4 regions of the Agrobacterium sp. SORGH_AS 787 genome follow, and region 3 is predicted to be linked to each of the others. Evidence: riboswitches for the same ligand, from Rfam matches in the RefSeq annotation. Region 3 holds a riboswitch; each other region holds the start of a gene.
The links. A riboswitch is a leader RNA that binds a small molecule or an ion and turns the genes downstream of it on or off. The one in region 3 is predicted to bind cobalamin.

Region 1 (7,849 bases), on a different contig from region 3:
ATGCCCTTTCGATAGTCTCTTGCAGGATCAGCCGAACGGATCGCTCGGAATTGGTACGGCAAACTGGGTCGCAATCATGTTTTTGAAGAGGCGCGAGAGGAATTTTCTCTTTTGCTGGAACATTTTGATAATTCACAGGTTGCCTGAATTGACGGCTGATCCTATGGTCCGCGCACAAGGTTTCAAGGAGCGGCCCAGCCGCTGCAACAAGGAGTAAAACCATGGCCTTTGAACTTCCCGAACTCCCCTATGATTACGATGCGCTCGCGCCTTACATGTCGCGCGAAACGCTGGAGTTTCACCACGACAAGCACCACAAGGCCTATGTGGACAACGGCAACAAGCTGGCTGCGGAAGCCGGTCTTTCCGACCTTTCGCTTGAAGAAGTGGTAAAGAAGTCCTTCGGTACCAATGCCGGTCTGTTCAACAATGCTGCCCAGCATTACAACCACGTCCATTTCTGGAAGTGGATGAAGAAGGACGGCGGCGGCAACAAGCTGCCCGGCAAGCTCGAACAGGCGATCGCCTCCGATCTCGGCGGTTACGACAAGTTCAAGGCGGATTTCATCGCCGCTGGCACCACGCAGTTCGGCTCGGGCTGGGCTTGGCTTTCGGTCAAGAACGGCAAGCTTGAAATCTCCAAGACCCCGAACGGTGAAAACCCGCTGGTCCACGGCGCAGAGCCGATCCTCGGCGTCGACGTATGGGAACACTCCTACTATATCGACTACCGCAACCTGCGTCCGAAGTACCTCGAAGCCTTCGTCGATAATCTCATCAACTGGGATTACGTCCTGGAGCGCTACGAAGCCGCCTCCAAGTAATTTTCCGATTCGATCGGATAAGCAGCACCCGGCCTTCGCGCCGGGTGTTTTGTTTTATGGCTTCTTGCCGCTCCTGCTGACGTCCATAAGGCTTCGCCTTCTATTATGGCTGTCACACCGCTGTCATGCGGCGCTCTTAAGCGGTAGCGATCATGACAGACACACCCGCCGCACCGCTCTTTTCCTTCGGCATCGTCGCCGACCCGCAATATGCCGATATCCCGGCCCGGCCGGAGATGAATCGATTTTACGCGGAGAGTACCAGAAAGCTGGCGGATGCGATCTTGACCTTCAATCAGGAGGAGCTGGCTTTCGTCGTCACCCTGGGCGACCTGATCGACCGCGGCTGGGAGAGCTTTGACGCGATCCTCGGCTGTTACGATCAACTCAATCATCGCTCCATATTGCTTCCCGGCAACCACGACTTCGCTGTCGAGCAAGAGCATTTGCCGAAGGTTCATGAGCGGCTCGGCATGCCGGCGAAATGGTATGACTTCACCCTCGGCGAATTCCGCTTCATCGTGCTCGACGGCAACGATGTCAGCACCTTTGCACCTCCGCTTGGCGATCCGCGGCGCGAGCTTGCCAAGGCCCGCCTGGAGGCGCTGCGCGAGGCTGGCGCCTTGAATGCCCAAGACTGGAACGGCTCATTCAGCGACGAACAGCTGGCTTGGCTGCGGGCAACGCTTGCCAAGGCCGATGCCATGCATGAGCAGGTCGTGCTCTTCTGCCATTATCCCCTCTATCCCGAAAACGCGCATAATATGTGGGATGCGCCAGACGTGCTGAAACTGCTGGCCGCACATCACAGCGTCAAGGCGTGGTTCTGCGGGCATAATCACGACGGCAATTACGGCGTCATCGGCAATACCCATTTCGTCACTATCAAGGGCATGGTGGACACGCTGGACCACAACACCTTTGCGATCGCCGATGTCTATGTGGACCGCATCTCTCTGCGTGGTTTTGGCCGGGAGACAAGCCGTACTCTTGTGTTCTGACGTCGTTTCCCCCTTCATTGCCTAAGATGTGTTAGGTCTCGTATGGGAGCCGTTCTCACCGCTTGCGGAGGCTTAAAAGGAAACCGAAAAGTCCAAGTTTAGGTCGCTGATTTTCCTTTGGAAAATCACCCGAATGTGACTTCTTTTTGCCACGCGAAGCCTGCATCTTCATCTCTGTTCGACTCGGTGTGCCGCCCGGCACGCAAGCGCGTGTCGTGGCAACGATGCGGTACGGCGAACAACCACCCTCCGGTGCCACCGGAACAAGGAGAGAGACATGAAATTCAAGACGATTGCCGCATCCATTCTCATAGGCTGTCTTTGCGCCGGAGCGGTTTCCGCTGCCGGCGAGGTTGAAAAGCGCGAAGGCTTGATGAAACAGATCGGCGGTGCCATGGGTGCGCTCGGCGCGATCGCCAAGGGTGAAAAGCCCTACGACGCCGAGGCCGTGAAGACCGCCGTCACCACCATCAGCACCAACGCCAAGGCGTTCCCGGATCAGTTCCCGGCTGGCTCCGAGGGAGGCGCTGCGTCGCCTACCATCTGGCAGAACTTTGCGGACTTCAAGGCAAAGTCGGAAAAGCTCGGTGCGGATGCCGATACCGTTCTCGCACAGCTGCCAACCGATCAGGCCAGCACGGGTGCTGCCCTGAAGACGCTCGGTGCCGATTGCAGCTCCTGCCATCAGGCCTATCGCGTGAAGAAGTAAGACAGCCAAGACAAGCCCGCCGGTTCAGCGGCGGGCTATTCTTTTTATCATGTTTTATCGATAGCGGAGAGGCGGATGGCGTCCATCTGGGCAAAGCTGGCAGGCGGGGTTGCGGTCGCAGGTCTTGCCGGTTTCGGCATTTTCATGTGGGTGACGGCACCTGAGCGCCAACCGCCAAGCCATTGGGCCAATCTGGGTGAGCCCGATCTTGCCAATGGGGAGACGCTGTTTTGGGCGGGCGGATGTGCAAGCTGTCATGCTGCCCCGAATGCCAGCGGCGATGCCTTGAAGACCCTGTCCGGTGGCCAGGCCTTGCCAAGCCCCTTCGGCACCTTCCACGTGCCCAATATTTCACCTGATCCGCAGCACGGCATCGGAAGCTGGACGGTGGCCGAGTTCGGCGACGCCATGACCCGAGGCGTGGGAAAGAATGGCGAACATCTCTATCCTTCCTTCCCCTATACGTCCTATGCGCGCATGACAGCGCAGGATATCAACGATCTCTTCGGCTACCTGAAGACGTTGCCTGCCAGCACCAATGACGCGCCGCCTCACGATTTACCATTCCCGCTCGATATGCGACTGGCTCTCGGCGGCTGGAAGTTCCTTTATTTCGACAAGGGCGCGCCGCGCGTGCAGCTTGCCAATGCTGGCATGGATGTCGCGCGCGGCCAATATCTGGTGGAAGGCCCAGGCCATTGCGGCGAATGCCACACGCCACGCACGGCGCTTGGCGGGCTGATCGCGGATAAGTGGCTGGCAGGCGGCCCAAACCCGGAAGGCGATGGGACGATCCCCGACATCACGCCGGGTTCGCAAGCCATCGGCTCCTGGACCGTTGCCGATATAGCCAACTATCTCGAAACCGGTTTTACACCGGAGTTCGACAGCGTCGGTGGTTCGATGGTCAAGGTGCAGCAGAATATGGCCAAGCTCTCCGCCGAAGATCGCAATGCAATCGCCGCTTATCTCAAGGCCGTTCCGGCGCGTTGACATCATGAAAGCGGGAGGCCACGCTTCCCGCATTGACTCTCCACAACCGCTGACTGATAACAGAGGCGTGATGGTCTTTCCGGATATGCCGGAAAGTGAAAAGGGAATACGATAGGAGCTCTGCTCTCATTCGTGGCTGCCCCCGCAACTGTGAGCGGCGAGCCTGAAAACGAAATCCACTGATGCTGATTTTGGCATCGGGAAGGTGTTTTCAAGGCTGCGACCCGCGAGCCAGGAGACCTGCCATCGCGAAGTGTCGTCAATGCCGGCGGGGTGTCCGGAAGAGCACGGTTTTCGGGTTGGCGTCATCCGTCCGAAAAGCCTTGTTTGTCTTTCCCCGTGGTGAATGTTGAATGCGTGCGTCCTGCTGCTTGAGAGCGGTGCGCCGCTGAAAAAGAGGGTCACCATGTCTATCCAACAGAACACGGCGTCGAGCGCCGTTTCCTCGACCACATCGAAACTCTTGCAGGCGCTGAGTGCCGTTGCACTTGGTTTGTTCATTGTCGGTTTCGTCGGCTTCTCGCATGTCGAGGCCATGCATAATGCGGCGCATGATACGCGCCACGCCAACGCTTTCCCCTGCCATTGAGGGGACATAAGATGCCGTTTTTCAGAAATATTGTCTTTACCGCTGTCCTCGTGGGACTGATAGCGGGGCTTGCCGTCAGCGCCATGCAGGCGGTTGGCACAACGCCATTGATCCTCCAGGCGGAAACCTTCGAAAGCGCCGGTGGCGAGGCAGGTCACTCCCATGATGCGGCCACACCCGCCGATCACCATCATGACGCGGAAGCCTGGACGCCGGCAGATGGTTTCGAGCGCAATGCCTACACCGTGGCCGCTAACGTGCTGACGGCCATCGGCTATGCGCTGGTGCTCACCGGTCTGATCTCGCTTCGCGGCTCCCAGGGTGGTTGGCGCGAAGGTCTCTTCTGGGGGCTCGCCGGCTTTGCTGTCGTCATGCTGGCGCCGATGATCGGTTTGCCGCCAGAACTGCCGGGCAGCCCTGCTGCTGATCTTGGCGCGCGTCAGGCCTGGTGGATTGCGACCGCTGCCGCGACTGCCGGGGGCATTGCGCTTCTGGCCTTCCGCCGCTCGGAGCCCTGGGCGGTGATCCTTGCCGTCGTCTTGATCGTCGCGCCGCACGTCGTCGGTGCGCCATTGCCGCCTGCGGGTGAACATGCGCTGGCGCCTCTGCCGCTGGAACGCCGCTTCGTCGTGCTTGCAACAGTCACCAGCTTCGTCTTCTGGCTGATCCTCGGCTCGTTGAGCGGGCTGTTCCTCAAGCGCTTCGAGGCTGCAAAGTAAAAATGATGGCGGGTCAAAACGCAGTCGATTGGAGCCATGAACTCGATTGCCTGCGTTTTTCCGTTCCCGGTCATGGCGCGCTTTGCGCCATGCACCGCCTCGCTTTCAAAGCGCTGATGACTGAGGTGCCGGCGGAAGAAACCTGTCGCGCTTACTTTATCGCAAACCGCGAGATGTTTCTTGCCGCTGCCCGAAACAAGATCGAGCGGATGAACATCCCTTTCGAACGCAGCCTTCATATCAACAGCCGCGATCTTCGTCGATCAATGTCGGCAGAGGGCGCGCAAGGACCGGCGCGTCTCTGCCGTGTTCTGGATCGTTAAGTCGGCAAGTGTTCCGCAGAAAATACCGACAGTTCCGCGTCGGTTTCCGATCCCCACAGGCCGAGAGCTTTCAGCACCTCTTTAGCAAAGCTGACCGGTGAATTGCCGGGCGCGGTGACGACACCCTGATCGTTGACGGCTTGTGGCTGATCGCGATAGAGCGCTCCTCCCTCATAGGCACCATACTTCTGATGCGACGCCAGGGCGTTGCCGGTATGGGCCACACTGTTCAAGATGCCTGTCCCGGCGAGCGCGCTGGCCGCGGCGCAGATGCCTGCAACCACGCGGCCTCGCGCCCGAAAGCGATAGACCAGATCGCTAAAATCGGGCGCGCTGCCCTTTTCCCAACTCATGCCGCCCGGAATGACAAGCGCGTCGATCGTCTCCGGGTCGAGAGCATCATAGGACGTTTCCGGCATCACTTTGAACCCGCCCATCGAAATGACGGGCTGGCCGTCGGGTGATGCGGTTACGATCTCGACGCCGAGATAACTGCGGGCCGCAGCGGCAAGCAGTGCAGGTTCCCAGTCGGCGAAGTCTTGCGTCAGCGCAATGGCAATACGAGTCATGTCATTCTCCTAAAGCGAAGAAGCTCAGGCGATCGCTTGCATGAAGCGCATGCCGGTGACGGGACGCGGGACGAAATCCATGTTTTCGTAGAACTTGTGTGCGGCAAAGTTGCCTGTTGCAGCACCGACGGACAGGAAGTCGCAGCCGCAGCGCTTGGCAACGTCGCGCGCGCGCGCCACAAGATGCTGGCCGGTGCCGTGTCCGCGATGCCCGTCCCGTACGAAGAGGTGGTGCAATTCCATGCCGCGGCGGCCTTCCTGTGCGCGGTAGAGCGGCACGAGAATGGCGTAACCGATAAGCTCGCCTGCAGCTTCGGCCACCAGTGCGGTGATCCAGGGGACCTGGCCGAAAAGATCGCGCTCGAGCTTCTCGGGCGTAATCGCGGCGGCATCGCCATGATGGGCGGCAAGCAGGGTGATCATCTCATTGAGTTCGGGAAGATCGGCAGGGCGCGCACCACGAATGGTGACGACGGGCGGTCTCGGCAGTGTCAGGAGGCTGTCTTCGGTCATGGGTCTGGTCCTTCGGTTTTCTGGTCTTTTGCCGTCAGGACGCTTGGAAAACAACAAAGCCGCCTAACGGCGGCTTGTTGACAAAGTGATCTGTCGAGCCGCCCTTTACAGGTAGGCCCAAAAATACGTGCAGGAGATGGGTGCGCGTTCGTTGATCATGGGCGATTCATTGCGCTCGAATTGCAGAGCTGTCAAGGGGCCGTTTCAGCATTTTGGATAGCTACGTTTCGGTATCTGCCATGAGGCATGTGGCAGATTGACATCGCGCGCCCTCAAGCCGCTATGTGCCTCCCGAGTGCGCTCTCCCACTCAGTAAAGGCAATAGCAGGGATAAAAGCATCGATGACGGCGCAATCCGTAGAGCAACTGGATTTTCATGGGCCGGGCGTCTCCGTGTTTCCCATTACCCAAGCCACGGCCGCGACATTCACGGATCTGTTCATCGGCCTGACCTTCCTATGCTTCATCTGTGTGGGGAGCAAAAGGGTCGTCTGCCCCGTGAACGGCGAGTTCGTGGGCGAGGCCGGTGACCTCCTTATTTTCCCATCGGGTTCTATCGTGACCTTGGAAAACCGTCCTGTCAGTGCTGCAAACTATCGGGCGACCGGGATCTACTTCGATCATGAGTTGATTGACTCGGTCTTCGCCGATCAGCCGCTCGCAGCTGGCCCGCCCGGTGTGCAGATTATTCGCCAGGCACAAAGCGCTGATTATGATGTCGTAGAGATCACGCGGCGAGCCTTGGATGACGACGCTTTACCCATCCCGGTCAAGCGCCATCGCCTTCTGGAGCCATTGGTCTGGCTGCGCCATCACGGTGTCCATCTGCCGAGGAGAGGTGAAGACCAGCCATGGAACAAGGTGCGGCGGCTGATAGAGACCGACATCAGCCAGCCCTGGCGGGCCGAAGACGTCGCCCGGCATTTTGCCATGAGTGAAGCCAGTTTCCGCCGGTGGCTGGCGAAATCCGGTCCTGGATTTTCGCAGATCCTGTTGAACACGAGACTGGAGAAGGGGTTGGGAATGCTGCAATCGACGGATAGCCCGATCTCCAGCATCGCGTTGGAGTGCGGCTTCAAGACGCCCTCCCATTTCTCCGAAGCCTTCCGCAAGAGATTCGGTCTCAAGCCGCGCTCCATCCGGACGGCAGAACTCTGATCGTTTTTCGATAGTCTTTGATCGCCAGCCGGAAGCTCGAAATTCCGTGAAGGTCTATTGGAATGGGCATGATCAATGTGTGGAAAGGACACCTCATCATGCTGAAAAAGAACGTTGCGACAGGCTTCATACTCGCCTTGCTAACCACCACGACAGCAAGCGCCGCGGACTTCAAATTATCGAGCACATCGATTGCCGAGGGTCAGCAACTTGCGTCGACCTTCGTGTTCAAGGGCTTCGGCTGCGAGGGCGGAAATCAGTCGCCGCAGCTATCCTGGTCTGGCGCACCGGCTGGCACAAAGAGCTTTGCCATCACGACTTACGACCCGGATGCGCCGACAGGCTCAGGCTGGTGGCACTGGAACGTGGTGAATATTCCCGCCTCTCAAACGGCGCTCGAACCTGATGCAAGCGGCAAGAAGAAACTGCCCGCGGGAGCTCTGGAAATCCG
Region 2 (7,849 bases), 690 kb from region 3:
TTTTCCTTGGGGCAGGCGGGCGCCTTGCCATTGCGGGTCCGGCTCTGATCTTCGTCTATGCAATCTGCGGCTTCTTCGCTTTTCTGGTGCTCAGAGCCCTTGGCGAATTGATCATGCACCGTCCGACCTCCGGCTCTTTCGTCTCCTATGCGCGTGAGTTCTACGGCGAGAAGATGGCCTTTGCCGTTGGTTGGATGTACTGGATGAACTGGGCGATGACCTCGGTTGCCGATGTGACGGCCGTCGCCCTCTACATGAATTTCTTCAAGCAATATGTGCCCTGGATGCAGGGCATCGACCAGTGGGTGTTTGCGCTCGGGGCGCTCATCATCGTGCTCGGTATGAACATGCTGTCGGTCAAGGTGTTCGGCGAACTGGAATTCTGGTTCAGCCTGATCAAAGTCCTGGCGCTGTTCACCTTCCTGATCGTCGGCGTCTACTTCGTCATTTTCGGAACGCCGATTGAAGGCCACGTCACCGGCTTCAGCCTGATTGCCGATAATGGCGGCTTCTTCCCCAACGGTATCCTGCCGGCCTTCGTCATCATTCAAGGTGTGCTCTTTGCCTATGCCTCCATCGAATTGATCGGCACGACCGCGGGTGAGACGGAAGATCCACGCAAGGTCATGCCGAAGGCAATCCGCACCGTCGTCTTCCGCCTTCTGGTTTTCTACGTCGGCTCAGTTCTGCTTCTTACGCTTCTCCTGCCCTACACGGCTTACAAGGCAGGCGAGAGCCCCTTCGTGACCTTCTTCGGCTCCATCGGTGTTGAAGGTGCAGACATCGTGATGAACCTCGTGGTGCTGACCGCTGTGCTGTCGTCGCTCAATGCCGGCCTTTACTCAACTGGTCGCATCCTGCATTCGATGGCAGTTTCCGGTTCTGCGCCGGCCGCGCTTGCGAGGATGAACAAGGCAGGGGTGCCCTATGGCGGTATTGCGGTAACGGCGGTCGTCACTGTGTTCGGCGTCATACTCAACGCCATTGTTCCTTCTGAAGCGTTTGAAATTGCGCTCAATCTTGCTGCACTTGGCATCATTTGCGCCTGGGGCGTCATCGTGTTATGCCAACTCAAGCTGTGGCATCTGTCCCGGCAGGGGAAGATGCAGCGTCCGGATTTCAGCATGTTTGGCGCGCCTTACACGGGCATTCTGACACTTGTCTTCCTGTTTGGCGTTCTGGTGCTGATGGCATTCGATTACCCCGCGGGCACATATACCGTTGGCTCTCTTATCGTCATCGCGCCGACTTTGGTGGGGGGATGGTATTTGATGCGTGGGCGTATCCAGCAATTGTCGAAAGCACAGGCGTCGAGTGACGCCGCTGCGCCGGGCCAGAGATGACCGTAAGCATTTCGACCGATCATCACGAAGGGCTGGTGGCGGTCATTGCCACCGGCGGAACCATCGCAAGTCAGCGTGACGAGACGGGCGCTGCCAAACCCTCGCTATCCGGGGAAAATCTGCTTTCAGGTCTTGGTGGCGAGATTTCCCTGAAGCCGGTTGAACTCATGGCGACGGATTCGTCCAGCCTGACGATTTCCGACATGCAGGCAATAAGCGATGCGGTGGCCAAAGAGCTTGCCGACCCGGCGGTTCGGGGTGTTGTGGTGCTGCACGGCACGGATGCCATGGAAGAAACATCTCTGCTCGTGCATCTACAGCACAGCTTGAGCAAACCGGTTATCTTCACGGGCGCCCAATTCACGGCTGACAATCCACAATCGGATGGGCCGGGAAATCTCCAGGCTGCGATTGCCGCCGCCGCTGACGCATCCAACAGCGATAAGGGCGTGCTGATTTCCTTCGGCGGTAAGTTGCTGACCGTCTGGGGGCTTTACAAGCGTTCGGCAGACGATCCGGATGCCTTTGATCTCGCAGACCCCGAGATCTGTCCTCAGAGCGCCACGCTGTCAGCGCCAGTCCACACTGTCCGCGTCGATATCGTCGCGATCTATCCCGGTTGCGAGGCTACTCATATCGATGCCAGCCTCGCGGCTGGCGCAAAAGGAATCGTTCTGTCCGCACTCGGCTCGGGCAACGCCAATGCCCGCATCGTGGAGGCCGTGCAGCGTTGTTGCGACAGGAACGTCCCGGTCGTCGTGTCCAGCCGCGTGCCCGTCGGGCGTCTTGTCGCCGGTTATGGCGGCGGTGGTGGTGGTCACGACATGGGCAATGTTGGAGCGGTGCATTCGACGACCTTGAGGCCAGGTCAGGCGAGAATTCTGTTGGCTTGCCTTCTTGCAGCGTCGGCCAGCCGTGATAACATTGCGCGCGCTTTCAACGATTTTTGCGATTGAAATTCATGGCCGGATAACACAGAAATGGCAAAAATGTGATCTCCGCGGAACCTATCCTGTTTCATCCTGTTAAGCATCAAGGGAAATTAATAGGGGGGCTTTTCATGGCGGTTACCGTCACTGCTGTCGCTCTGACGCTCATTGGGCTTGCGCTTTTCGGCTTCGGATCCCAACTCGTAATGCTTGGCGGCAGCGTGTATTATGCGCTCGCCGGGCTTGCCTTCATCATTACGGCAATTCTTCTTTTCAAGCGAAACAAGGCGGCGCTGCATTTTTACGCGCTCTTCGTGCTGGCGACACTCTGCTGGGCTCTCTGGGAAGTCGGTCTGGACTGGTGGCAGCTTGGGCCGCGTGGCGGCCTGATCATCGTGATTGGCATCTGGCTGCTGATGCCCTGGATCCGTAAGCCGCTCGGTTTTGTTAGTCCAACGGGCATTCGTTACGGAGCCAACGCCGTTCCGCTTCTTGCAGCCGTCGTCATTTCCATGGGCGTGGCCGCCGTCTCGATGACGCAGGACCCGCATGACCAGGAGGGCAATTTGCCCACGGAGGTCGTCAACAATGCGCCATCTTATGGAAACCCTGTTCCAGACGGCGAGTGGCATCAATATGGGCGGACCTCCTATGGACAGCGTTATTCGCCGCTGACACAGATCACCACCGCAAATGTCGGCGATCTGAAAGAGGCCTGGCGTTACCAGACCGGCGACGTCAAGCTTCCCGGCGACGTTGGCGAAACGACCTATCAGGTGACGCCGCTGAAGGTCGGCAAAACGCTTTACCTCTGCACACCGCACAATTGGGCGATCGCCATCGATGCGGCGACTGGCAAGGAAAAGTGGAAATACGATCCGAATGTTGGCCTCAATCCCAATCGTCAGCATCAGACATGCCGTGGCGTAACCTATTATGCCGACCCAACCGCTCAGGCAGGCGCGCAATGCGCCGCCCGCGTCTATCTCCCAACATCCGACGCTCGTCTCATCGCGCTCGACGCCGAAAACGGCCAGGTTTGCACGTCTTTTGCTGACCAGGGTGTTCTGCACCTGGAGACCGGCATGAAGTACAACCCGGCTGGCTACTACTATTCCACGTCGCCGCCCGCCATTGCCGGGAACAAGATCATCGTCGGTGGCGCAGTCAATGACAACTACTCCACCCAGGAACAGTCCGGCGTTATCCGCGCCTTCGACGTGAACAGCGGCGAGTTGCTGTGGAACTGGGATTCCGGAAACCCTACCCAGACCCAACCGCTTCCGCCGGGTCAGACCTATACGACCAACTCTCCCAACAGCTGGTCCGTATTCAGCGTCGATGAAGCGCTTGGGCTCGTCTACATTCCTTTGGGGAATCAAGTTCCAGACCAGCTCGGAATGGGTCGGAGCGAGAGTGTAGAGAAATACTCCTCGTCGATTGTGGCACTCGACGTAAACACCGGGCAGGACCGCTGGGTCCGGCAGACTGTGCATCACGACCTATGGGACATGGACGTGCCGGCACAACCGGTGCTGCTCGACATAACAAAGCCGGATGGCCAGTCTGTTCCCGCTCTCGTTGGGCCGACCAAGCAGGGCGATATCTATGTGCTGGACCGTCGGACGGGTGAACCGATCCTGCCGGTGACCGAAGAACCGGCACCCGGTGGCGCAATTCCGGAAGATTTCTCCGCGCCAACGCAGCCGACCTCTGCCTTGACGTTCAAGCCCGAGCCGCTGCAAGAAAAGAACATGTGGGGCGTCTCACTGTTCGATCAGCTCGCCTGCCGCATCAAGTTCCATCAGCTGAATTACGAAGGTCGCTACACGCCGCCGTCCTTGAAGGGTACGCTCGTTTATCCGGGCAACTTCGGTACCTTCAACTGGGGCAGTGTTGCGGTCGATCCCGAGCGCCAGGTGATGTTCGGAATGCCGACCTATCTTGCCTTCACCTCGCAGCTCATTCCGCGCGACAAAGTCCCGCCGAAGGGGCAGGATGAGAAGGGCAGTGAGCAGGGTCTGAACCGCAACGACGGCGCGCCCTATGCCGTGTTGATGGGCCCGTTCCTGAGCCCGATCGGCATCCCTTGCCAGGCGCCACCGTGGGGCTATGTCGCAGGAGCCGATCTCAGAACCGGCAAGGTTGCGTATAAGCACAAGAACGGCACTGTCTATGACATGACGCCACTGCCGCTTCCCTTCAGGGTCGGCGTGCCGGGTATCGGCGGCCCGATGATCACCAAGGGTGGCGTGGCCTTCCTCGGTGCAGCGGTCGACAACTATCTGCGCGCCTACGATCTGACCAGCGGAAAGCAGTTATGGGAGGCAAGATTGCCCGCGGGCGGGCAGGCCACGCCCATGACCTACGCTCTCGACGATGGCAAGCAATATGTCGTGATGGTTGCAGGCGGTCACGGATCGGTCGGCACGAAGCCTGGTGATTACGTCATCGCCTATACGCTCCCCTAACCGGAGCATTTCGTTAAAACCCTTGATGGCCGGGACTTGTTTCCGGCCATTTTGTTTCTCAAGCGCACGTTAATAGGCTTGTATTTGGTATGTAATAACATTACACGACGTCGCTTGACGGACCAGATCAAATAGGTCTATCTGGCTTATGACGGTTCCAAGCGAGAGATCGCGAGGAATAATAGGGAACACGGTGCGGGGATTGTCTCCAAGGCCGTGGCTGCCCCCGCAACTGTTAGCGGATTGTCGAGCACTCGTGACGCATTTACCTGCGTCGGGCCACTGCGAATCTATCGTGGGAAGGCGGGCAAGACGATCATCCGTGAGCCAGGAGACCTGCCGTCATAAGTTCATTCCAATGTCACGGGCGGGGATGCCCTGAACAGGAGACGTCATGATTGTTATTTGCGCCCTTCAGCGCTCACATCCATCTGTGTTTTTTCCTCGTTCTCGATCGTCTCACGCACGTTGCTGTCGAATGAGTGTTTCATTCGCGCTCACATGACGGCGTATGCCTTTGGCAACGTCGACGATTTCGGGGATTATCGAACCATGACATTTCACTTCACCGGCGCATTTCTCGCGGCGGCATTCGCTGCACTCTCGATGGTGCCGAACACGGCAGAGGCTGCGGAAACGACCTACCCTTTGACGCTGAAAAATTGCGGCAGGGACGTCACCTTCAAGCACGCGCCACAGCGCACCGTTTCTCTCGGTCAAAGCACCACGGAAATCCTTTATCTGTTGGGACTGGCCGATAGGGTTGTGGGAACGGCCGTCTGGATCGGACCCGTGATCAAGGGTTATGAAGAGGCCAACGCCAAGGTGGAGCGCCTCGCGGACAATGATCCGAGTTTTGAGAACGTTGTGGCGAAGAAGCCGGATCTCGTCACCGCACAGTTTCAATGGCATGTCGGTCCGGAAGGCATCGTTGCGAAGCCTGAGCAATTCGAAGAACTTGGGATTTCCGTATATACGTCGCCTGCGGATTGCACCGGAAAGGACAATTCGGGCGGTGGCGATGGCGTCAGAAGTTCTGTCTTCACCATGGACCAGATCTATCAAGAGGTCGCTGAACTCGCGCAAATCTTCAATGTCCAAGACCGAGGTGAGAAGCTCATCGCCGACCTGAAGGCCCGGGAAGAGGCTGCGCGTCAGAAGATCGCATCTATGGATGGCAAGCTCTCTGCCGTCTTCTGGTTCTCCAGCGCTGAACTGGATATCGATCCTTACGTCGCAGGCAAGAACGGTGCGCCCGGCTATATCATGTCAGCGCTCGGCATCAAAAATGTCATCGACAGCGAAGAGGAATGGCCCACAGTCGGCTGGGAAACCATCGCCAAATCCAATCCCAGCATCATCGTTGCGGGCAAGATGGACCGTCGCCGTTTTCCAGCTGACGATATCGCCGTGAAGCAGAAATTCCTGAAGGATGATCCGGTCACAAGCCTGATGCCGGCCGTCAAGAACAACCATATCGTCGTGATGGATGCACAGGCTATGAACCCGACGATCCGAACCATCGACGGCATTGAGGTGTTGGCCGACCAGATCGTTCAACTCGGCCTGGCGAAGTAAGCCTATGCCCCTTTCTTTGCTTTACGCCCGTGCTGCCGTCATTGCAGCCGGGTGCCTTTTGGTGGCGCTTTGGCTTGGCGCCTCCATTGGCGAAACCTCCATTCCGATGGAGGTTGTCGCCAAGACGGTCGCCAATCGCCTCTGGCATGCCGGATATCCGCTGGATGCCATCGATGAAGGCATTATCTGGAATTATCGTTTGAGCCGCGCCGTGGTCGCCGCCTGTTGTGGGGCAGCTCTCGCCGTGTCTGGGGTCGTGCTGCAATCCCTGTTGCGCAATCCGCTTGCTGACCCCTACATTCTCGGCATCTCCGCCGGGGCATCGACCGGCGCCGTCGGCGTCGCAATCCTTGGCCTGGGTGCTGGCGTGCTGACCATGCCTCTCGGTGCATTTCTCGGCGCGCTCCTCGCCTTTGCGCTTGTCAGCCTGCTGGCGCTCAGGGCTGGGCGGGGCAACAGCGCAATCATTCTGGCCGGCGTCGCCGGTTCGCAGTTGTTCAACGCGCTCACCTCTTTCATCGTCACCAAGGCTGCCAATGCTGAACAGGCCAGGGGCATCATGTTCTGGTTGCTCGGCAACCTGTCCGGCGTTCGCTGGACGGATGTCTCGCTTGCCCTTCCGATCGCCATTTTCGGCCTCGTTGTCTGCCTCTGGCATGCCCGGGCGCTGGACGCCTTTACCTTCGGAGCGGGATCGGCCGCTTCTCTAGGAGTACCCGTGCGTCGCGTCTATGTGGTGCTGACAGGCACCGCTGCGCTGATGACGGCGGTCATGGTCAGCATTGTCGGCTCGATCGGCTTTATTGGTCTCGTTATTCCCCATGCTGCACGCCTGGTCGTCGGCGTTTGCCACGGACGCCTGCTTCCGGCTGCCGCATTGATCGGCGCCATCTTCATGATCGGTGCCGATGTTCTTTCCCGCACCATCATCGCCGGCCAGGTTCTACCGATTGGCGTCATCACCGCACTGTTCGGTGCGCCCGCCTTCGCGCTTATCCTTTCGCAGCGGCGGAGGGTGGCATAATGCTTTCCGTGCGCAACCTAAGCTGGACAACGGGCGGTGTCGGCATCGTCAATAACATCAGCCTCGATCTTTCTGCTGGTGAATTTCTTGGCATCGTCGGGCCCAACGGATCTGGCAAGACGAGCCTCATGGCTATGCTTTCGGGCCTGAGAAAACCGCGCTCCGGCGAGGTCTTGCTGGACGGTAAGTCGATGAACCTTTTCCAGCGTCGTGATGTGGCGCGCCAGATCGCGCTTGTCGAGCAGCAGGCTGAGACACAGGAGCGCATCAGTGCTCGCCAGGCGGTGGAGCTTGGCCGTATTCCGCATAAGGGCGCCCTGTCTCCTTGGTCCCCTGAAGATGACGAGATTGTCGATCAGGCGTTGCGTAACGTCGATATGGAGGGTTTCGGGAGGCGCATGTGGCACACGCTTTCTGGCGGAGAGCGTCAACGTCTGCATATTGCCCGTGCTTTGGCACAGCAGCCGAAGATCCTGCTCCTGGACGAGCCGACCAATCATCTCG
Region 3 (7,849 bases):
ATAGCCGGTGGATTCTTTAAGCGAGGATCCCCCCAATTGCATGGGTACATGCAGGTGGGTATGCACGTTGGCATTCGTGTCGAAATGGCCGAGATCCTGCCACCAGCCGCAGCGGTTGCGTTTTCGCAGCAATCCGCTGCGGAGAGAGCACCGTCCGGGGTCGGAAACTCGTACTGTTCCCATACCTTCCTCCCGATGAGCAAAACAGGAAAGGCTCGCTATCAGTGTGGCCAGCAGGCCGGTCGGGATCGGGTGGGGGAAAACGAGATTGTTCGCAGGAGCGTGGAGGTCGGGCCGTGCGACGACATCGGCACCGGTCCGATCCAGAGCAGCTCTCCGCTGAGACCGGCTATCGGTCATGAGGAAGGCTGCAAGCTTCGTGGTCTTGTGGGAACGGATTAATGTTGCGGAATTGTGACACAGGTCTGGGATTCAAACCTGGGGTCTATGCGTGTCATCAGCATTCGCACCGGCCGGTGCTCAACAAAAACAAGAATTTAATACTCAAGTTTTAATTTCCGCCAAGAAATGGGGTGTTTCAGTCCATGACATTCCTGTTGCGCGGCGTCTCCTCGACACTTATCGACGTCCAGCAATCGTGTCGTGCGCTTTTCTTGCAGGCTGCGGCGGGGTCAAGAAGAGAGGCGAGTCGAGAGAGACATCCGTTGTGATCAGGACCCGCTATTCCCCGTGCGGCATAGGGCACTTCGACCAACCGGCTCACCTCTCAGACTAACCGGGCTGGCCTGGAAAATGATGTAGCCATCAGCAAACGGCGAGCGATGCACGTCAGGCTGGACACGAAAAAAAGGGTGCCTGCCGTTGCTTTGTTGCCAGCGGCATCGAGGTTTTCCGGGCAGTGGCTTGGTTGCCTCCGGGAGTGGGATATTGGGCTATTCGGACAGATCGCTGAACCTCTATTTACTGCACCGGGTCGAGCTGATCGATCTCGCATCTGCCATTCTCGGTGACAGGGCTCGCGCAGAGGACATTGTTCAGGAAGCTTTTTTGCGGTGGAATTCAGCCGACGCTCGGCTCCGACCGGAGCAACCAGTTGGTTATCTGAAAAGGATTGTCAGAAATCTTTCTCTGGACGCCCTACGTCGCTGCATGTTCGAAGGCCGGATGTTCGATGCTTCTGCGCTGACCGAAGAAATCGGGGAGACAGCGCCATCTCCTGAACAGATCGCGATCGACCGCGACGAACTCGTCGCTGTCATGAAGGCTCTGGAGGCGCTTCCTCCACGCACTCGTCTTGCTGTGGAGTTATACAGGTTTCAGGGCTGCAAGTTGAAAGATATAGCACTGCGGCTCGATATCTCGGTATCGCTAGCCCATTCTTTGGTCGTTGACGGGTTGGAGGCTTGCCGCCGTCAGGTGGCGAGAACAAAATGATCCGTGACGGGAATAGTTTTAAAAAAAGCCGCGCCCTATACGTTATTTCGAATAGAAGATGGCCTAAAGGGCCGCTGGTTCACTTACGACGAGATCAATAAGCAGGGACCCATCATCATTCAGCACGATAGCGATATTGATAAACGTTCGCGCGAAGCGCTCGAGTGGCTGGTTGCCCTGCGCGAAGAGGATAACGATGAATCCGTTTTGACGCGCTTCCTCGCTTGGAAGACTGCTTCTGCGGAGAACGCGCAGGCTTGGGATAATGCGCAGTGCCTCTGGAACGTTCTTGGTGCCGTGCAGCCGGCGCTCGACGCACCGGCATCCGAAGACGGTTCGCACAGATCGGCTGCTGTCGTAAGGCCTGCTTTTCCAGCCAACTCGCCACGCCGCGTTTGGCAGTTGCGACGTCCCGTTCTGGCGGCGGCTCTCGCTGGTGCGCTGGCCGTGATCACCATCTTGGTCGCACCAACGGCAGGTCTCTGGCTCCGAGCGGATTACCAGACAGGCACGGGCCAAAGCCAGCAGGTTCGTCTTGAAGACGGATCTATCGTGACCCTCGGTGCCGACAGCGCCGTCTCGCTGTCTTTCGCTCAAGGACGGCGCGACGTGCGGCTGCTCGCAGGGGAGGCTTATTTCGAGGTGGCGCACGACCCGTCTCGGCCCTTCACGGTCGACGCTCAAGGTGTTGAAACAACTGTGCTCGGTACCGGTTTCAATATTCGCATGAACAGCGATGGAGTAGCTGTCTCGGTGGCGCATGGTCGTGTGCTGGTGGACTGTCCCGCCTGTGGAAACGGGAAGGCCGGGCCGCCACTCGAAGCAGGTGAATGGCAGCGCGTCGACTGGAAAGGTACGATCGAGCGCGGCACGACCTCGACTTCTGCGGTTGGCGGATGGCGCAACGGCACGCTGATGGTCGAGGACGTTGCTGTCAGTGATGTTATCGATGCGCTGAACCGGTATTACCGTGGCCGCATCATCGTCGCGGCACCTGGCCTGCGCGACAAGCGAGTGACCGGGGTCTACGATCTTGCCGACCCCATCACGGCGCTTCGCGCCGTGGCGCAGTCGCAGGGAGCGAACATCTATACCGCGGGATCGTGGCTCGCCGTCGTCTCCGCTCGATAGGCGTTTGCGCCCGAATTCAGGCTCTTCCACCTGGTTGTTTTCCCCGCACTGCATTTTTTCCTGAAAATTTCGAATGCCCATCCGTTTCTTGTTCAGGAGGTCGACGGCGCTGCCGTCCGCTTACCCTCGGAAGTGCATTAGGGGCGTTCAAAAAATGGCTGAGAAGAGAAACAACAGGACAATTCGCGCGATCTGGACAACGGCGTTGCTGATGGCAACCGCGCTCAATGGTGCTCTTGTGGCGATGACCGGGCACGCCAGGGCGCAGGAGGTGGCAGACGCGCAGAAAGCGTTTGCGATTGCTCCACAGCCACTGGCGAGCGCCCTGACCCTGTTTGGCCAGCAATCTGGACTTCAAATCTCTGTCGATGCGGCAGCGGTGCGCGATCATCGGACCCGCGGGGTACACTCCACTCTCACTGCTGAGAGGGCGCTTGCCGAAATCCTTGCAGGATCGAACCTGACCTACCGTTTCCTGGGTCCTCGTACCGTCATCATCAGCGCTCACGTCGACAGTGGTGCCTCGTCCGCCGAGGGTGCGACAGTTCTTCGCCCCATCGTGATCAAAGGATCCAGAACCCTGGCGGACGATCCTTATCGGACAGCCGGATCCAGCACCTATATTTCCGGGGAGAAGATCGAACGGTTTCGCGGCACCTCCGTGGGCGACATGCTTTCCGGAACACCAGGCGTGCTCAATGGCGATAACCGCAATGGTGCTGCGCTGGACGTAAACATACGCGGCATGCAAGGGCAGGGGCGCGTCCCAGTGGTCGTGGACGGTGCGCAACAAGAAACAACCGTCTATCGGGGATATGCGGGCGTCGCGGGGCGCTCTTTCATAGATCCGGACTTCATTGGCAGTGTCATGGTGGAGAAGGGGCCGAACAGCAGCGCGGATGGAGCAGGTGTGATCGGTGGCGTCGTTCGAATGAATACGATCACGCCCGACGACATTCTCCTTCCCGATAAAAGCTTCGGTGTACGCTTCAAGGGGGGATTCAACTCCAACAGCTCATCCATTCCGCCACTCTACACGACAGGCGGGTTATACGGCCAGCAGGCTTATCCAAGCGCATCGTTGCCCGGCTCGTTTGGGGGATCAGACGGTATGGACAGGCCTGGGTTTTTGGAGCCAACCGGCGGCAACGGCAGTGTTGCCGCTGCCTATCGATCTGAAAACCTCGATATCGTCGCTGGCTTTGCCCGTCGCCAGAACGGTAATTACCACGCCGGCACGAAGGGCGATGTGCCCAGTCCAGTTCTGTTTCCTGATTGCGGCAGGGTCACAGAACAGTTGACTTGCAGTCTCCCTCGACCCGGTTGGACTGCAGTCGGGTTCTCCGGCCTGAACCGGTTCCGTGCGGGAGAGGAGGTTCTCAACACGTCGCAGAGCAACACCTCGACCCTCTTAAAAACCACCGTTCGGTTACCCTACGATCAGAAGATCGATCTCGGCTACATTCATTATGAAAGCCGATATGGAGAGATCATGCCGTCCCAGATCGTATATTCAGGAGATTATGGGGCCTATCAAGCCACGTTGAGCCAAGTGGAGATGGATACGTATACAGCCAAATATGGCTGGAATCCTGAGGATTCAGATCTTGTGAACGTCAAACTGTCTGCATGGATGACGAACGCCGATCTCACAACGCCTATGCAATGGTATTGGCCCGCTGTCGGCACGCCGGCTGATCCCACTTTTGACAACTACTATGGTGCTGCGAACCGGCGCTGGGGCATCAATGCGGAGAATACGTCACGTTTCGACACCGCTTGGGGCGACCTGTCGTTCAACTACGGAGGCTCCTTCACGCACGAGCTTATCGAGCCAGGCGAAGGAGCAAATCTACCGAATGCGCGAGAGGGAAACCGCCGTGAAGCAAGCATCTTCACTTCCGGTGAATGGAAGCCGACGCAATGGCTGACGTTGAACGGTTCTCTCAGATATTCAGAGTTCAAATCGAGAGACACTCGGCCATGGGAAACGACCACCTATCCATTGAGCTACAATGGCCAGGTGCTGAGCTTCAATTCCTCGGCTGAACGGGCTGCATATCGTCGAGCCCATCCCGGCTCGACCAATCTTCTCGCCGTGACCACCTCGAACTCCGGCGTTTATCAATCCTATGAAGATAGCGGCTTTGCTCCCATGGGCAGCGTTATGGTGGAACCCTGGGATGGTATCCAGTTCTACTCGAAATATGCCGAAGCTCTGCGTATGCCCAGCCTTTTCGAGACCACACGAGGATTTTCGTTCTACGGCGGCGATTTTCCACCGGGCCAAGCCAATCCTCTGCGGCCTGAGCACGCTCGGACATGGGAGTTTGGATCTAATGTGATGAGCGACAGCATCTTCACCGCAGGAGACGAACTCAAACTGAAGGCCAGCTATTTCCATAATCGGGTGGACAACTATCTCACCAGATCTCTCAATCAAGGGAGAGCCTATATCGTCAATATCGACTATGCCAAGTTGGAGGGTGTTGAGCTGGCAGCATCCTACGACGCGGGCGACTTTTTTGGCGACCTGTCCTACACCCGTTACCTACGAACAGAGTTCTGCTCTCGTCCCGGACAAGTTTCCGGCACGTCGTATACAGCCCTTTGCTCAAGCGGCGGCGTTGCCAATAGTTATGTCATCAACCAACTTCCACCGAAAGACAGCCTCTCGCTCACTCTTGGCATGCGGGCTCTGGACGAAACTCTTACCTTCGGCGGCAGGTTGAATTACATCGGCAACCGTCCCACGACCGCTTTGGGGGTATCAAACTCCACAGGTGGAAGCCTGACCCATGTGGAGTGGAAACCCTACACCGTGGTTGACCTCTTCGCCAGCTATAAGGTCAACGACAACCTTAAGATCGATGCCGCCATCGATAATGTTGCGGATACCTATTACATGGATACGCTGACGCTCGGACTGATGCCTTCACCGGGTCGAACGTTCCGGCTCAACCTGACCGCAAAATTCTGACTGGTATCACAGCGGCAACCCCGCATCGTTGATGGACAAGGAATGGAGCCTGTCGACGGACGTCGGACTTAGTGGTGCCGGTGCTTGCGGGTCATGGGCACTCTTGAAAGCCCATGATGGCATGCGGAAGCGTTGATAGTCGAAACCGGCTCCGTCCACGCTTGGCCTCGATTCCTTTTTCCAACGTGGCGAATTTCGAGCTTGCCGTCGCAATGACTTTATCATAAATGGTATAACATTACATATCGGCTGGATGAGAATTCGTGTGACTTAAAATGAAGAAACCCACCTCGGTGCACTGCCTCGAATGCCAGAATTTGACGAAGAAACCTCCAGTGCTGTCCCGCCCAAGATCATCGTGTCGAGGGGGTGCGGTAAATTCACTCTAAGGGACGTTCGTACAGATATTTGAGCTTCAGCGTCGTGCGCCGGTCTGCAAATGATCAATGGAAATCCTTTTTCATCGCAAGTTGGTCCGCCACACTTTTGCGATGGTGTTGCGCCGTTGACAGGAATGGCGCGCCATGTAGATTTGGCCAGTCATGGTTCTTTCACCTCGGTGGAAGCTAAGAGGGAATTCGGTGCAAAACCGGAGCTGTCCCGCAACTGTAAGCGGCGAGCCGTTTGTCCGATATGTCACTGGCAGAATTGCCGGGAAGACGGAAAACGGCATTGACCCGCGAGCCAGGAGACCTGCCTGACGATATATAATTCCGTGGTCGGGGTGTGCCACAGGAATGATTGTGTGCTGACGGTGTGGTCAGATGCGCCATCATTTTTGCTGCCTCCTCCAATTGAGATTCAGGCAGTGCGCAGCGAACAACAGCATCCAGATCGACCAGCAAGGCGCGGAATTCTCCTGATTGCAAAATCCGCCTTTGCGGCCGCGCCCCATAGGGAAATGCAGCGACTGGCAGCGCAACTGGGCGAGTTATGCCCCGAGGACGTCGTCAGTTTTGCATTTACCGAACAAGGTACGCCCTCATTCTTCGAAGGGTTGGTTGCCCTGGTGGCCCGAAACCTTAACCACATCATCATCCTTCCGTTGATTTTGCCGATGGAACCCAGCTTTTTCCGATGGTTAGACAAATCGATAAAGCGCTGGCGAGGCTCCGGGGAACAGCCATGGCCTGGGGTATCGATCACTCAAGACATCGCCTCCTCTCCCTTCATGTTACCGCTAGTTGCTGATCTTCTGAGGGAGCCGAAAATCGTTGAGAGTGCCGAAGGAAAAGCTGTTGCTCTCGAGGGAACGATCGTGCCGCAGCAGCGGTACCGTGTTCTCGTTTGCTCTGGTGCAACGTGCAACAGCGCAGGTGCCGATACGATCTGGAACCATCTACGCAATCAGCAGGAACGTCAGAAACTGCGCATTGTCGGCGAAGGCACTATGACGGCGAAGTCGACGTGCCTCGGGCCCTGCAGTCTGGCACCGGTATTACAGGTGTTTCCAGAGGGTACCTATTACGGCGGTGTGACCGAGCAGGCCGTGGATGACATCATATCCTGCCATTTACTCGGCGGCCGTGTGGTCGAGACTTATGCGTATCACCCCACAGGCCACAAGCAGCGCCTGAAAAATCCCCAAATTGATCCGAGGAGATAAGATGTTATCCAGATTCACGTCCTGCGTTGCTTTTGCTGGGCTCGCCGCCGTTGGCATAATGGCAGCGGCTTCAACTGCCGTCGCTGCGGACTCACTCCATGTTGGTGCGACCTACATCACCAGTGGCACTGATCCGGCCAAAGGTTCGAACGGTTGGGCATTGACGAGTCATGGTGTTGGCGAAAATCTGTTTACCGTCGACCGCGACGGCAAACTGGTTCCGGAACTGGCTGAAAGTGCCAAGCGCGACGACGATTTTACGTGGACGATAGAGCTTAGGCCAGGCCGCATGTTTTCTGATGGATCTGCTGTTACGGCAAAGGCTCTGGCAACTGGTTTTGAGAACACGTTTGCGAAAAACAAAGCCGCCCTTGCCACTGGTGGGAAGCTAAGCTTCGAAGCGGTCAACGACTTAACGCTCAAGGTAAAAACGGAAAAACCGATACCCTACATCCCTGCTCTGTTTGCGGAGTGGCCGATGGTTGCTTACACACTCTCGGCGAATGGTGAGGCAACGTTCACCGGCCCCTACAAAATCGCTGCCTTTAAAAGTGACGCTTCCATTACACTCGAGCCGAACACCTATTTTCCCGGTTCAGACAAACGTTCGCAAGTTGAGTTCCGAAAGTTCGGGGATGCGCAGAGTATGACGCTGGCGCTGGAAGCGGGAGAGTTGGATCTCGCTTTCGGACTGCCATCAGAGGTCGTCAGCCGACTGAAAAACAATCCCGATCTGA
Region 4 (7,849 bases), on a different contig from region 3:
GACGCGCGAGGATGCGCTCGCCATCCTGAGGAAGGCGGAAGCCGGCAAGAAGGAGCGCGTCGATATCCTCAAGTCAGAGGGCTACGCCTGCTACACCACTTCGGCCGGTTGGCTCGGTTATAGCGACGAAAAGCTTCGTCGCCTTTGCCACGAAGCAATCGATGCCGGCTTCAACCACGTGAAGATGAAGGTCGGCCGCGATCTGGAGGACGATATTCGTCGCCTGACCATTGCGCGTGAGGTCATCGGTCCAGATCGCTATCTGATGATCGATGCCAATCAGGTCTGGGAAGTTGATCAAGCCATCGAGTGGGTCAACAAGCTCGCCTTCTGCAAGCCCTTCTTCATCGAAGAGCCGACGAGCCCGGACGATGTTGCCGGTCACCGCAAGATCCGCCAAGCCATTGGTTCGGTCAAGGTCGCGACCGGTGAAATGTGCCAGAACCGCATCATGTTCAAGCAGTTCATCGCCGAAGGCGCGATCGACGTCGTGCAGATCGACAGCTGCCGCATGGGCGGTCTGAACGAGGTTCTCGCTGTGCTGCTGATCGCCGCAAAATACAATCTGCCCGTTTGGCCGCACGCGGGTGGCGTGGGTCTGTGCGAATATGTTCAGCATCTGTCGATGATCGATTATCTGGTCGTGTCCGGTACCAAGGAAGGCCGCGTGATCGAGTATGTCGATCATTTGCATGAGCACTTCTTCGAACCATGCGACATCCAGAACGCCGCTTACATGCCGCCGAAGATGGCGGGCTTCTCCATCGAAATGAAGCCGGAGTCCATTGAGGCTTATACCTTCAAGGGCTGAGGTTTCGAGTTCTCCTCCCGGACCTTTTTATGCTCGGGCTTGTCCCGAGCATTTTTTTGTCAGCGGAGATAGGAGCGATCTAAAGCTCTGAAAGAGCAGCTTCAAGCCTCACCCATTCTGTTTCTGTGCCGGGAAGACCGAAGCGCATATCGTTCGGACGCTCATCGAAGACGCGAACAAGAATGCCGCGATTGGCAAGCTGGGCGAATAGTGCGGCTGCCCGTGCATCACGCACGAGACGAAAAAGGCTGGTGCCGCCCACGATGGTGAGACCTGCGCTCGTCAACATTGCATCGAGACGCGCAACGTCTGTCCTTAGCCGGAGTCGCATGGCGTCACGCCAGCCATTGTCCGCCAGCGCTTCCGCCGCTACATGCAGCGCCGGGCCTGAGACGGCCCACGGCCCCAGACGCTGCTCCAGCCGTATGGCAATCTCCGGATGCGCAACGGCAAAGCCGAGACGGAGCCCCGCCATTCCGTAGAATTTTCCAAAGGATCGCAGGACGATCAGCCCATCGATCTCAGTGGCGTCGGCCAAGCTTGCACCATAGCCGGTTTCGATAAAGGCCTCGTCAATCACCAGCAGGCCGCCTTTGCGGCTCATCTCGGAGGCAAGAGCTGAGAGTTCGCTCCGCCCCATGACCCGACCATCCGGGTTGTTCGGATTGATGACGACGGCGTAGTCGAAATCGGAGAGGTTCGAGAAATTGGACACCTCTGCAACGTCGAGGCCTGCCATTCGCGCCGTTCTGGCATGTTCCGCGTAAGCGGGTGTGAGAACCGCGGCTCGTTTTGCACCTCGTTGCAGGGCGAGTTCTGCCAGCAATGGCATCAACATCTGCGTTCCAGGTGCAGCGACAATATGCGCCGCAGAGGGCGCGCCGAAGGCTGCGGCGGCGACTTCCTTCAAGTGGTTCAAGGCAGAAGGCTCGGGCAGGCGGGCAAAGGCGCTGGCAGGAACGGGAGAATGCGGATAGGAATGCGGATTGATCCCCGTGGAAAGATCGATCCAGGGTTCTGGTGCCAGCGGAAAAGACGCCCGCGCCCGCCCCAGATCGCCACCATGACGGATCGCAGCCTGCATAGTCACCGGTCCCGTATCGCCCATGTTCTTTGCTCTCGCTTTCCTGTCGCTTCTGATCGAACGCCTTGTCGGCTATCCCGACTGGCTGTTTCGCCGCATCGGTCATCCGGTCACATGGATCGGTTCGCTTATCGCGCTGCTCGACAGAAAATGGAACCGGGAACAGGGATCATTTTCCAATCGTGAAGCCAAAGGCGTGTTGGCGCTTGTAGTGCTTCTCGGCGTCACCGTCTCCATCTCGCTCGCCTTGCAGAATGTCCTTCTGGTTCTTCCGCTGGGCTTGTTGCTGGTCGCCGTCGTCGGTGCTTCGCTTCCGGCACAAAAAAGCCTGGAGCAACATGTCGAGGCGGTGGCCACCGCGCTGGAAAGCGAAGGCCTCGAAGGCGGCAGAAGAGCCGTGTCGATGATCGTTGGCCGCGATCCCGATCAACTGGATGAGGCGGCGGTGTGCCGGGCGGCCATCGAAAGCCTGGCGGAGAATTTTTCCGATGGCATTGTGGCGCCATCATTATGGCTCGGTCTGCTCGGGCTACCGGGCGGCGCTGGCTATAAAGCCATCAATACGGCTGACAGCATGATCGGTCACCGCACGCCGCGCCACGAGGCTTTTGGTTGGGCATCGGCTCGAGTAGACGATCTGGTGAATCTTCCCGCCTCGCGCCTGACGGCTGTTTTGTTCATCGTCGCTGCCGTCTTCGTCAAAGGCGCATCACCGCAAGGCGCCCTGCGTGCAGTCGCGCGCGATGCGAAGCATCACCGGTCTCCCAATGCCGGCTGGCCGGAATCGGCGCTGGCTGGTGCGCTTGGTTTTGCACTTGCGGGACCACGATCCTACGGCGGACAGATGATCCAGGCGCGCTTCATGGGCGAAGGCGGACGGCGGGATCTGACGGCAACCGATATTCGCCAGGCGCTGAAACTCGCGTGGATCGCCGACAGTCTGTTGATCGGGCTCTTCGGCCTTCTGGCGTTGGTTACCGTGCTATAGACAACAGTGCGTCGAGATCGAGGTGGCGCTCCATATGGTCCGCCAACCGATCCAGAACGGCATCCACCTGCGCTTCGTAATTCAGGGCAGACGATTGCCCGCCAAGCCTCTGCAGCCAGGCGCTGCGCTGTCCGTCATCAGCAAACAGCCCATGGACATAGGTGCCGAAAACGCGGCCGTCCGCTGAGATTGCACCATCGACGTGATTGCCGATCGTGGCAAAGGGACGATTGCAGTCGTCGCCTTTCGTGACGCCCACATGCATTTCGTAGCCGGAGAAGGCTTTACCATCGAAGCTGCGCCCCTCTACCGAGACCAGCCTTTTGTCTCCCGTCAGCACCGTCTCGACATTGAGCAGCCCAAGACCTTCGACGGTGGAAGGCGGACCTTCCATGCCGTCCGGATCCGATAAGACACGTCCCAGCATCTGATAGCCGCCACAGAGACCAAGCACAAAGCCGCCACGGCGAAGATGCGCCTTGATGTCGATATCGAAACCAGCCTGTTTCAAGACGTCCAGATCGGCAATCGTGGATTTCGATCCGCAGAGCAGGATGAGGGCGCAATCGCCGGGAATGGCGGCTCCAGGGCGCACGCGCACCAGTTCGACATCCGGCTCCATATCGAGCGGATCGAGATCGTCGAAGTTCGAGATATGCGGCAGGATTGGCACGGCAATGCGGATTTTCGCACCGGGCTTTGATTGGCTTGCGCCGGTTAAGCCGAGCGCGTCCTCGGCGGGCAAGCGCGATGCCTCGGCGAAATGCGGGAGGAGGCCGATGGAGCTCCAGCCAGTATGCTCGGCAATAACGCGCATGCCTTCATCGAAGAGCGAAGGGTCGCCGCGAAAACGGTTGACGATGAATCCCTCAATCATCGAGGCGTCGTCCGCATCCACCACTGTCTTCGTGCCGACGAGGCTGGCAATGACCCCTCCCCGGTCGATATCGCCGATCAGGATCACGGGGACATCGGCTGCCCGGGCAAAGCCCATATTGGCAATGTCGTTGGCGCGCAGATTGACTTCCGAAGCGCTGCCGGCACCTTCCACGAGGACCAGATCGGCGCGGGCTTTCAGATGCTCGAAGCTTTCGAGCACCCGGGGCATCAGCCCGGCCTTCATCTGTTGATAGTCGGCTGCTTTCGCATTGCCGAGAATTTTTCCCTGAACCACGACCTGCGCACCCGTTTCGCTCTGGGGTTTCAACAGAACCGGGTTCATGTGCACTGACAGCGGCACGCCAGCGGCGCGCGCCTGCAAAGCTTGCGCCCTGCCGATCTCGCCGCCATCTGCCGTCACCGCCGCGTTGTTAGACATGTTCTGCGGCTTGAAGGGCAAAACCGAAAGTCCGCGCTGGGTAAAGGCGCGCGCCAGACCTGCCACCATCAGCGACTTGCCGACATCCGAGCCGGTTCCCTGAAACATGATGGATCTGGCGGCCATGGATCAGTACTCGATGCCGGATTGGGCTTTGACGCCTGCCTTGAAGTGGTGCTTCACCAGCGTCATCTCCGTCACCATGTCAGCTGCCTCGATGAGCGGTGGCTTGGCGTTACGCCCGGTAACGATGATGTGGAGATCAGGGCGGCGGTTCTGCAAGGTGGCGACGACCTCCGTCAGATCGAGATAGTCGTAGCGAAGCGCGATGTTCAGCTCGTCCAAGACCAGAAGTCCGATCGTTTCGTCGGCCATCAGCATTTTGGCTTCGTCCCAGGCTTTCGTGGCTGCCGCGACGTCGCGCTTCAGATCCTGCGTGTCCCACGTGAAACCTTCGCCCATGGTGCGCCATTCCACCCGGTCGCCGAAAATGGTCAGCGCCTGCTGCTCGCCGGTCGACCACGCACCCTTGATGAACTGAACGATGCCGACGCGTCTTCCCGTGCCGAGCATTCGAAGCGCAAGCCCGAACGCGGCCGTCGACTTGCCCTTGCCGGGACCGGTATTGACCATCAGCAGACCCTTCTCGATGGTCTTTTCGGCGACTTCGGCATCCTGCACGCTCTTGCGGTTCACCATCTTTTCGCGGTGGCGGGCGGCCTCGCTGTCGCTGATCTCGCGTGTCATGATGTCCCACGTCCTTCCGAGCCGTTTTTAGAAGCGGCGACTATAGTCAAAACGCCCTCCTCCGCAATGGAGCCGATGAGCCGCGTGCCAACGCCTGCATTGACCAAGCCGCGGCTTGCCCGTAAAGGTAAGGCACTGACGGTCTTTTTCCGGCAACGGGAAAAGCTAAGAGGGAACACGGTTCCGCCCACTTCTCGGGTCAATCCGTGGCTGCCCCCGCAACTGTAAGCGGCGAGCCCACACCGTAAAGCCACTGGATTTCGATCCGGGAAGGCGGTGCAAGGGCGCTCGTTCAAGCCGCAAGCCAGGAGACCTGCCGTTTCAGAACAAAACGTCTGCCGGGCGGGGTGCTCCGGTCAGTCGGTCTCGCCGAGTTTCGGTTTGCGCTGTCTCGCATTCCGTCTTCGGTATCCGCACCCCTTGCATGTTTGAATGGCGGAAGCGGATACGGTTTGGATATCACCTCAACATCGTCACGGACTGAAGGATCAACCGACACGCGCGAAGCGTCCGGCCTGGTCGTTTATGTCTGTCGCAGCTGCCGCGACGAGGCGGAGCCAAATGCGGAGCCCCGTCCTGGTGCGCTTCTCGCGCAAGCGGCGATCGCGCTTGGCGCCGAGGTAAATGTCGAGGTGCACAGCGTCAATTGCCTCGCCAATTGCAAGCGTGGTGCCAGCGCCGCAATGCGCACAGCCGACGGCTGGTCCTATGTGTTTGGCGGGCTGACGCCTGAAAACGCCGAGGATCTCATCACCGGTGCGCGCCTGCTTTCCACGTCCACCGATGGCCTGATGCCCTGGCGCGGCCGTCCCGATAGTTTGAAGCGCGGCATGGTCGCGCGTATTCCCCCTTTGAATTTCGTCGAGGAGACATCATGACCACGCTAGAGCGCGTTCCCTGCACCATCGTCACCGGCTTTCTGGGCGCCGGCAAAACCACGCTGCTGCGCGGCCTTCTCGAAAAGCTCGATGGCAAGCGATTGGCGATCATCGTCAACGAGTTCGGCGATGTCGGCATCGATGGCGAAATCCTCAAAGGCTGCGGCATCGAAAGCTGCCCGGAGGAAAATATCGTCGAGCTTGCCAATGGCTGCATCTGCTGCACGGTCGCTGACGACTTTCAGCCGGCCATCGAACAGATCCTCAGCCGCCAGCCCAAGGTCGAACATATCCTGATCGAAACCTCGGGCCTCGCACTACCAAAGCCGCTTGTGCAGGCCTTCCAGTGGCCGGCAATCAAAAGCCGCGTGACCGTCGACGCCGTCGTTGCGGTGGCCGATGGTGCGGCCTTGGCGGAAGGCATGGTGTCGCATGACATGGATGCGCTCGCCGCCCAGCGCGCCAATGACGAAGCGCTCGATCATGACGATCCGGTCGAAGAAGTCTTCGAAGACCAGATCGCCTGCGCCGATCTGATCGTGCTGACCAAGGGCGATCTTCTCGATGCGAATGGTCTGGAACGCGCCAAGGCGCATATCGGCGAGCATCTGCCAAAGGCTGCGAAGATCGTCGTCGCATCCCATGGCCAGATCGATCCTGCGGTTCTCATCGGTCTCGGGCTTGCGGTCGAGAACGATATCGAAAACCGCCATACCCACCATGACGAGGAGGAAGACCACGATCATGACGAGTTCGATAGCTTCGTCGTCGAGCTTGGCGCGGTATCCGATCCTGAGTCGCTGGCGGAGCGTATCGCTCTAACCGCGGCCTCCGAGAATGTGTTGCGCATCAAAGGTTTCGTCGAAGTCTCGGCCAAGCCGATGCGTTTGCAGGTTCAGGCGGTCGGCTCGCGCGTGAACCACTATTTCGATCGCCCTTGGGCTGCGGGCGAAGTGCGGCGTTCTGCGCTGGTGGTAATTGGCGAAAAGGGCCTCAACCGCGAGAAGATCGAACAGATGCTGGCTGCCTGACGCATCATGCATATTCTCGCCACCACATCTTCGTCGCTAGACGACCTGATCGAGCCGGTTGATCTCAACCAGCCCCAGGCGGATGTGGTGGTGTTGTCTTTCTCGTCAAGCGATCTGGCCGGTTTGCAGCACGCCTGGCCTGAAGAATCTGGCGTTTCGCTCAGCGTCGCCAATCTCTCCGAACTGCGCCATCCTATGTCCGTCGACCTCTGGATCGAAAAGACAGCAGAACATGCCAAGCTGATCCTTATCCGGATTCTTGGCGGGGCGGACCGTTGGCGCTACGGCGTCGATCAGCTGGCGATGATGGCGCGCAGGCGCGGCGTCAAGCTCCTGCTCCTGCCGGGTGAGTGTAGCGAGCGCGACGAAAAGCTCGAGGCGCAATCCACAATCGACCAGACGTGGCTCGCTTCAATCCTCTCCTTCTTCCGCGAAGGCGGCCCGCAGAACATGCGCCGGCTTTCGGAAGGTCTTGCCGCTTTTGCTGAGGAGGGTGCCTGGCCTGGCTTCACGCCGGAGCCGCTGCCGAAGTCCGGCTTCTATCTGCCGGGTCTTGGCGCCGTCCATGTCGATGAGGTGCTCGCGGCTTTTGCCCCCGAAGCGATAAGACTTCCCATCCTTTTCTATCGCTCCATGCTTCTGGCTGCCGATGTTGCACCAATCGATGCGCTCTTCGAGGCGCTGAAGTCCCGCGGTTTCGCACCCCTGCCGATCTTCGTCAGCGGCCTGAAGGATGGTGAAGCGATCCGATTCCTCGAAGACGCGCTGGTACCGCTGAAACCCGCTGCCATTATCGCCGCCACTGCCTTTGCCAGCCAGACGGATCAGGACGGCACGAGCCTGTTCGACCGGGTGGGCGTGCCGGTGTTCCAAGTGATCATGGCCACGACCCGGCGCGATGGCTGGGCCGAGAACATGCGGGGCCTCAATCCATCCGATCTTGCCATGCATGTGGTCTTGCCGGAACTCGATGGGCGCATTCTGGCAGGTGC

Region 1: linked by a shared signal. The riboswitch ahead of QE435_RS17890 (CbtB-domain containing protein) and the one ahead of QE435_RS05735 ((2Fe-2S) ferredoxin domain-containing protein) in region 3 are both predicted to bind cobalamin.
Region 2: linked by a shared signal. The riboswitch ahead of QE435_RS02670 (ABC transporter substrate-binding protein) and the one ahead of QE435_RS05735 ((2Fe-2S) ferredoxin domain-containing protein) in region 3 are both predicted to bind cobalamin.
Region 4: linked by a shared signal. The riboswitch ahead of QE435_RS13705 (DUF1636 family protein) and the one ahead of QE435_RS05735 ((2Fe-2S) ferredoxin domain-containing protein) in region 3 are both predicted to bind cobalamin.

Annotation. Positions count from the first base shown of each region.
Region 1 covers NZ_JAUTBG010000002.1:1,795,680-1,803,528, forward strand. Annotated here, with positions in the region: gene QE435_RS17870 (superoxide dismutase) at 222-824, shown strand; gene QE435_RS17875 (metallophosphoesterase) at 977-1,825, shown strand; gene QE435_RS17880 (cytochrome c) at 2,103-2,534, shown strand; gene QE435_RS17885 (cytochrome c) at 2,610-3,527, shown strand; cobalamin riboswitch at 3,582-3,790, shown strand; gene QE435_RS17890 (CbtB-domain containing protein) at 3,934-4,116, shown strand; gene QE435_RS17895 (CbtA family protein) at 4,128-4,835, shown strand; gene QE435_RS17900 (hypothetical protein) at 4,841-5,158, shown strand; gene QE435_RS17905 (type 1 glutamine amidotransferase family protein) at 5,155-5,727, opposite strand; gene QE435_RS17910 (GNAT family N-acetyltransferase) at 5,752-6,240, opposite strand; gene QE435_RS17915 (AraC family transcriptional regulator) at 6,583-7,398, shown strand; gene QE435_RS17920 (YbhB/YbcL family Raf kinase inhibitor-like protein) at 7,497-7,849, shown strand, end outside.
Region 2 covers NZ_JAUTBG010000001.1:620,041-627,889, reverse strand. Annotated here, with positions in the region: gene QE435_RS02685 (amino acid permease) at 1-1,343, shown strand, start outside; gene QE435_RS02680 (asparaginase domain-containing protein) at 1,340-2,299, shown strand; gene QE435_RS02675 (glucose/quinate/shikimate family membrane-bound PQQ-dependent dehydrogenase) at 2,404-4,743, shown strand; cobalamin riboswitch at 4,879-5,102, shown strand; partial or broken gene QE435_RS02670 (ABC transporter substrate-binding protein) at 5,362-6,321, shown strand; gene QE435_RS02665 (iron ABC transporter permease) at 6,326-7,345, shown strand; gene QE435_RS02660 (ABC transporter ATP-binding protein) at 7,342-7,849, shown strand, end outside.
Region 3 covers NZ_JAUTBG010000001.1:1,308,157-1,316,005, forward strand. Annotated here, with positions in the region: gene QE435_RS05715 (hypothetical protein) at 55-402, shown strand; gene QE435_RS05720 (sigma-70 family RNA polymerase sigma factor) at 889-1,395, shown strand; gene QE435_RS05725 (FecR family protein) at 1,399-2,526, shown strand; gene QE435_RS05730 (TonB-dependent receptor) at 2,681-5,506, shown strand; cobalamin riboswitch at 6,033-6,222, shown strand; gene QE435_RS05735 ((2Fe-2S) ferredoxin domain-containing protein) at 6,252-7,112, shown strand; gene QE435_RS05740 (ABC transporter substrate-binding protein) at 7,114-7,849, shown strand, end outside.
Region 4 covers NZ_JAUTBG010000002.1:909,232-917,080, reverse strand. Annotated here, with positions in the region: gene QE435_RS13730 (L-fuconate dehydratase) at 1-811, shown strand, start outside; gene cobD (threonine-phosphate decarboxylase CobD) at 891-1,919, opposite strand; gene cbiB (adenosylcobinamide-phosphate synthase CbiB) at 1,918-2,883, shown strand; gene QE435_RS13715 (cobyric acid synthase) at 2,870-4,327, opposite strand; gene cobO (cob(I)yrinic acid a,c-diamide adenosyltransferase) at 4,331-4,948, opposite strand; cobalamin riboswitch at 5,071-5,284, shown strand; gene QE435_RS13705 (DUF1636 family protein) at 5,401-5,826, shown strand; gene cobW (cobalamin biosynthesis protein CobW) at 5,820-6,857, shown strand; gene cobN (cobaltochelatase subunit CobN) at 6,864-7,849, shown strand, end outside.